Alkalilimnicola ehrlichii MLHE-1: one gene and its partner. The protein of the gene in region 1 interacts with the protein of each later gene in a pairwise test. Links are inferred from orthologs where the notes say so. Each region holds a gene or a part of one and is shown on either strand. Other genes may lie near its edges.

Region 1 (3,181 bases):
TCGTCGGCCGCCAACCCGTCGGTGTTGGGCCGGCGGCCCACCGAGACAATCAGCTTGTCCACCTGCAGGGTGTGCTTGCCGTCCTTGTCCTCGTAGTGGACAGAGACCTGCTTGCCCACCTTGGTGTCGGTGACGCGGCAACCCAGGCGGATGTCCAGGCCCTGGTCGGTGAAGGCCTTGTGGGCCATGCGCGCAACCTGGCGATCCACCGGCGCCAGGAACTCGTCCTGCGCCTCCAGCAGCACCACCTTGGAGCCCAGACGGTTCCAGACCGAGCCCATCTCCAGGCCGATGACGCCGGCGCCGATCACGCCCAGGCGTTTGGGCACGGCCTCCATGTCCAGCGCTCCGTTGGAGGTGAGGATGTCCTTTTCGTCCGCCGGGGCGGCGCCGATGTCGATAGGCTTGGAGCCGGTGGCCAGGATGATGTACTCGCCCTTCAGCTCCTCGGCCTTGCCCTCGTGGGGGGTGAACTCCACGGTGCTGTTGGAGATCAACTTGCCGTGGCCGGTCTTGAAGTCGATCTTGTTGGCCTTGAGCAGCTGATGGATACCGCCGGTCAGGTCCTTCACCACCTTGTCCTTGCGGGCGATCATCTTCTTGACGTCGATGCTGACGTCCTTGGCGGTGATGCCATGGACCGACAATCCACCGTCCTTCGCCTTATGATAGTGCTCGGAGGAATCGAGCAGGGCCTTGGACGGGATACAACCCACGTTCAGGCAGGTCCCCCCCGGCTGCGGCTTGCCGTCCTTGTAGCGGAATTCGTCGATCACAGCGGTGGTCATCCCGAGCTGAGCGCAGCGGATGGCCGCCACGTAGCCGGCGGGACCGGCACCGATGACGATCACGTCGTAACTATTCGCCATGTTGTCCTCTCCATTGATGGCTAAAGGCGTTCAAACCGCAGGGCTCAGACTTCCAGCAACAGCCGGGTCGGATCCTCCAGGCACTCCTTGATGGTCACCAGGAACTGCACCGCCTCGCGGCCGTCGATGATCCGGTGATCGTAGGAGTGGGCGAGGTACATCATCGGCCGGATCACCACCTGCCCATTCTCGGCCATGGGCCGCTCCTGGATCTTGTGCATACCCAGGATGCCGCTCTGCGGCGGATTGAGAATGGGGGTGGAGAGCAGCGAGCCGAAGATGCCGCCGTTGGTGATGGTGAAGGTGCCACCGGTCAACTCCTCCATGGAGAGCTTGCCCTCGCGCGCCTTCTGGCCAAATTCGGCGATCTTGGCCTCGATCTCGGCAAAGCTCATCTGGTCGGCGTCACGCAGCACCGGCACCACCAGGCCACGGGGCGAGGAGACGGCGATGCCCACATCGTAATAGCCGTGGTACATGATGTCCTTGCCGTCAATGGAGGCATTGACGGCGGGGAAGCGCTGGAGGGCCTCGACCGCGGCCTTCACAAAGAAGGACATGAAGCCCAGCTTGATGCCGTGGGTCTTCTCAAACTTGTCCTTATACTGCCCCCGGGTGTTCATCACCGGCTGCATGTTCACCTCATTAAAGGTGGTGAGCATGGCGGCGGTCTGCTGGGCCTCGACCAGGCGCTCGGCGATCCGCTGGCGCAGCCGGGTCATGGGCACCCGCTTCTCCGGCCGGTCGGCGGCATCGGCGGAGACCTGCGGGGCGGCCGCGGCAGCCGGCTGCCCCGCAGCGGGCTGCTGGACCGGCTGGGTCTCGCCCTTCATGAAGCGGACCACGTCCTCCTTGGTGATGCGGCCCGCCCGACCGGTGCCGGGGATCTGCTTCGGGTCCAGGTTGTTCTCCTCGACCAGGCGCCGGGCAGCCGGCGGCAGGTCAGCCAGGTCCTCGGCCGGGGCGCTGGCAGCCGCCGGCGCCTCGGCGGGCTTCGGCGCGGGGGCGGAGGCAGCCTCCTGCTTGGGCGCCGGGGCCGCTTCAGCCGGCTTGGACTCAGCCTTGGCGGGGGCCGCCCCTTCCTCCAGCTTGCCCAGCACCTCGTCGGCGGTGACGGTGTCCCCTTCGTTCTTGAACCGCTCCCCCATCACGCCATCGGCCGGGGCGGGCACCTCGAGCACGACCTTGTCGGTCTCCAGGTCCACCAGGTTCTCGTCCCGGGACACAGCGTCGCCCGGCTGCTTGTGCCAGGCGACCACAGTGGCTTCAGAAACGGACTCCGGCAACGGCGGCACTTTGACTTCGATGCTCATCGACTCCTCGCTTCAGACTTTTTTTAGTGTCTGCTTGTTCGGGTGAAACAGGTCGGGCGACCAACGAGGCCGCCCGGTAAACGGTCGGATTACGGACTCAGGGGCTGGTTGAGCGCCTGATCCACGAGCCCGCGCTGCTGCTCGTGGTGGACCTTCGCCGAACCCACCGCCGGCGAGGCGGAGGCCGTGCGGCCCGCGTAGCCCAGGGACTGGGTGCCCTTCATGCAGGCGCGGAAGTGGTGGTTGCTGGAATACCACGCACCCTGGTTCTTGGGCTCCTCCTGACACCAGACCACCTCCTTGGCCTTGCCGTAGCGGTCACGCAGCAGGCCGGCCAGGGCATCCTCCGGGAAGGGGTAGAGCTGCTCCACGCGCACGATGGCGACATCGTCGCGCTCGGCCTTGCGGCGGGCGTCCAGCAGGTCATAGAAGACCTTCCCGCTACAGAGGACGACCCGTTTTACCTTGCTGGCCGTGACGCCGTCCGGATCATCGATCACCGGCTGGAATTGCCCCTCGGAGAGGTCCTCCAGCGAGGAGGTGGAGAGCTTGTGGCGCAGCAGACTCTTCGGCGTCATGACCACCAGCGGCTTGCGGTAGGGGCGTATCATCTGGCGCCGGATCATGTGGAAGAACTGCGCCGGGGTAGAGGGCACCACCACCTGCATGTTGTGCTCGGCACACAGCTGCAGGTAACGCTCCAGGCGCGCCGAGGAGTGCTCGGGCCCCTGGCCCTCGTAGCCGTGCGGCAGGTAGAGGGTGAGCCCGCACAGGCGCCCCCACTTGGACTCACCGGAGCTGATGAACTGGTCGATCACCACCTGTGCACCGTTGGCGAAGTCACCAAACTGCCCCTCCCAGATCACCATGGTGTTGGGATCGGCGGTGGCGTAGCCGTACTCGAAGCCCATCACCGCCTCTTCGGAGAGCAGCGAGTCGATGACCACAAAATCGTTCGGGTCGGTGGTCACGTCCTTCAGCGGGATGAAGCTGGACCCA
Region 2 (3,222 bases), 2.6 Mb from region 1 along the record:
CCCGCCGGTTAGGGCTGGCGGATCGGGTGCAGGTGGTGGCGGGGTCCTGGTTCGGCCCACTGGCCGGTGAGCGTTTTGATCTGGTGGTGAGCAATCCGCCCTATGTGGGCGTCCACGAGCCTGAGCTGTATGAGGGCGATGTGCGCTTCGAGCCGCGGTCGGCGCTGGCGGCCGGACGGGACGGGCTGGGTGACCTGCGGCGGATCGTCGGCGAGGCGCCGGGGCATCTGGTGGCCGGCGGTTGGTTGATGGTGGAGCACGGTTTTCAGCAGGGGGAGGCGGTGCGCCGACTGTTCCTGGAGGCCGGGTTCGGCGGGGTGGAGACCTTGCGGGACCTGGCCGGGCATGAGCGGGTGACGGTCGGGCGGCTGGACTGACAGCGCGCCTGGACGGGGTGTGTCGGCGGTTGGATGTCGGGGGTAGGGAGAAGGCTGAAGAGGCCTTAGGCCCGGTGGCTGCGGGAAGCCGCGGAACGGGGCGAGGCGGGGGTTCGGATGCGAATACGCCGTAAACCCATCCATGGGGGCTCGTAGGCAGCATCCCTGCTGCCTACGATTCGCATCCGAACCCCCGCCTCGCCCCTGTCGATTGAAAGGGTACTGGCTCGCGGAAGGCTGCTCTCGTGCCACCCTGGCTGCCCCAGTGCGCCCCTGTGCGCCCCGATTGATCCCGAGGTACTGCCCGCGGGCCGCATTGGTCTCCGTGACGCCGCCGCAAGCCCCGCTGACCAAGAACCCCCCCGGAGGCCGTTGGTGGGGCGGGTCACCGCAAGCCCACGGACCCACGAACCACCACGGACGATCACGACTTATCCAGCTACAAAAAGGCCGCCAGAGCCTAAACCCCGACGGCCACGATAAGCGAGGGCGCAAGGCACCCCGCGGCGCTGCTATTTCTTCTTCTTGGGGATATAGAGATCGGTCAGCGTCCCCTCCGCCGCCTCGGCGGCCATGGCCACGGTCTCGGACAGGGTTGGGTGCGGGTGCACCGTCAGGCCGATGTCCGCCGCCTCCGCGCCCATCTCGAGGGCCAGGGCCGCCTCGGCGATCAGGTCACCGGCGTTGGGGCCGACGATGCCGGCGCCAATCAGCTGCCCCGACTGCTCGTCGAACAACAGCTTGCTGATCCCGTCCTGGTAATTGAGCGACAGCGACCGTCCGTTGGCGGCCCAGGGGAAGGCGCCCTTCTCGTACGCAATCCCCTGCGCCTTCGCCTCCTCCTCGGTGATGCCCACCCAGGCCACCTCCGGGTCCGTGTAGGCCACCGATGGAATCGCCCGGGCATCCCAGGCGCTTTTCTCGCCCGCGATAACCTCCGCCGCCACCTTGCCCTCGTGCGACGCCTTGTGTGCCAGCATCGGCTGGCCGACGATGTCACCAATGGCATGGATGTGCGACACACCGGTGCGCATATACTCATCGACGTCGATGTAACCCTGATCATTGGGCTTGAGCCCGGTGGCCTCCAGGCCGATCAGGTCGGTGTTCGGCCGGCGCCCCACCGACAGCAGCACCCGGTCGAACCGGTCGCTCTCCGGCGCGTCCTTGCCCTCGAACTTCACCGTGATGCTCTTCTTGTTGGGCTTCAGCTCCTTGACCAGGGTGTTCAGGTGGATGGCGTCATAGCGCTTATCGATGCGCTTGCGCAGCACCTTCACCAAATCGGCGTCCGCGCCCGGCATCAGCCGGTCCGCCAGCTCCACCACCGTCACCTTGCTGCCCAACGCGTCGTACACACAGGCCATCTCCAGGCCGATGATGCCACCGCCGACCACCAGCAGCCGCTCCGGCACCTCCTCCAGCTCCAGCGCGCCGGTGGAGTCCATAACCCGGGGGTCGTCCACCGCCAGCGGGGGCGGGACCACCGGCCGGGAGCCGGCGGCGATGATGCAGTGCCGAAAACTGATGGTGCGCTTGCCCTCCTTACCGTCCACCTCCAGGTGGTAGGCGTCCTTGAAGGCCCCCTTGCCGGTCACCACCTCCACCTTGCGCTGTTTGGCCAGACCGGCCAGTCCGCCGGTCAACTTCTTGACCACGCTGGATTTCCAGTCGGCCAGCTTGCGGATGTCGATCTTGGGCTTACCGAAGGTGATGCCGTGGTCAGCGAACTGCTCCGCCTCGTCGATCACCTTGGCCGCGTGCAGCAAAGCCTTGGAGGGAATGCAGCCCACGTTCAGGCAAACGCCCCCCAGGGTCGGGTAGCGCTCCACCAGCACCGTCTTCAGGCCCAGGTCCGCCGCCCGGAAGGCGGCGGTGTAGCCGCCCGGGCCGGCGCCCAGTACCAGCACGTCGCAGTCGGCGTCCACCGGGGCATCCCCCTGCGGGGCGGCCGCCGGGGCGGGCCTGGTGGCCGCGGCCGGCGGTTCCGGCTCGGCGGGCTTTTCCGCCCTGCCGCCGCCGGTGGCGGGGGCCTCGCCCCCGGCCGTGGCTTCAGCCGCCTCGAGGGTGCAGACCACATCCCCCTCGGAGACCTTGTCGCCCACCTTGACCTTGACCTCCTTGACCACGCCCGCGTGGCTCGAAGGCACCTCCATTGAGGCCTTGTCCGACTCCAGGGTGATCAGCGACTGCTCCACCTCGATCTCGTCACCCGGGCTGACCAGCACCTCGATGACGTCCACCGCGTCGAAGTCGCCGATGTCCGGAACCTTCACTTCTACCAAATCTGCCATCTCGGGTATCCCCCGTCGGTTACAGCAACAGCCGGCGAATGTCGCCCAGGGCCTGAGCCAGCCAGGCGGTGAACCGGGCGCCGGCGGCGCCGTCAATCACCCGGTGGTCGTAGGACAGCGACAGTGGCAGCATCAACCGCGGCTCGAACTCGCTGCCGTTCCAGACCGGCTTCATGGACGAGCGGGAGACCCCGAGGATGGCCACCTCGGGCGCATTGACGATGGGCGTGAAGGCGGTACCGCCGATGCCGCCCAGGCTGGAAATGGTGAAGCAACCGCCCTGCATGTCCGACGGCCCCAGCTTGCCGTCACGCGCCTTGGCAGAGAGCGTGCCCAGGTCCTCGGCGATCTGGTAGACGCTCTTCCGGTCGGCATCGCGGATCACCGGTACCACCAGGCCATTGGGGGTATCCACCGCCACGCCAATGTTCACGTACTTCTTGAGGATCAGCTCATCACCGGCCGGCGCCAGGCTGCTGTTGAAGCGCGGGAAGGCCCGCAGCGCCGCCGCGGAGGCCTTCACCATGAAGGCCAGCGGGGTCAGCTTGACC

Evidence for each region.
Region 2: the proteins of odhB (region 1) and lpdA interact in binary tests that used the Escherichia coli proteins (3 or more experiments, as listed by UniProt). The link is inferred for Alkalilimnicola ehrlichii MLHE-1 from one-to-one orthologs.

What each region holds. Positions count from the first base shown.
Region 1 is NC_008340.1:2,956,851-2,960,031, forward strand. What follows is about bases 49-2,915. They hold odhB (2-oxoglutarate dehydrogenase complex dihydrolipoyllysine-residue succinyltransferase), read right to left. Parts: upstream 2,183-2,915; coding sequence 914-2,182; downstream 49-913. Other genes in these bases: lpdA (dihydrolipoyl dehydrogenase), read right to left, coding at 49-869; MLG_RS13190 (2-oxoglutarate dehydrogenase E1 component), read right to left, coding at 2,272-2,915. Also shown: more of lpdA, read right to left, coding at 1-48; more of MLG_RS13190, read right to left, coding at 2,916-3,181. UniProt on the Escherichia coli protein: E2 component of the 2-oxoglutarate dehydrogenase (OGDH) complex which catalyzes the second step in the conversion of 2-oxoglutarate to succinyl-CoA and CO(2).
Region 2 is NC_008340.1:311,118-314,339, reverse strand. Bases 281-3,188 are described here. They hold lpdA (dihydrolipoyl dehydrogenase), read right to left. Parts: upstream 2,672-3,188; coding sequence 890-2,671; downstream 281-889. Other genes in these bases: aceF (dihydrolipoyllysine-residue acetyltransferase), read right to left, coding at 2,691-3,188; prmC (peptide chain release factor N(5)-glutamine methyltransferase), read left to right, coding at 281-377. Outside these bases: more of prmC, read left to right, coding at 1-280; more of aceF, read right to left, coding at 3,189-3,222. UniProt on the Escherichia coli protein: Lipoamide dehydrogenase is a component of the glycine cleavage system as well as of the alpha-ketoacid dehydrogenase complexes.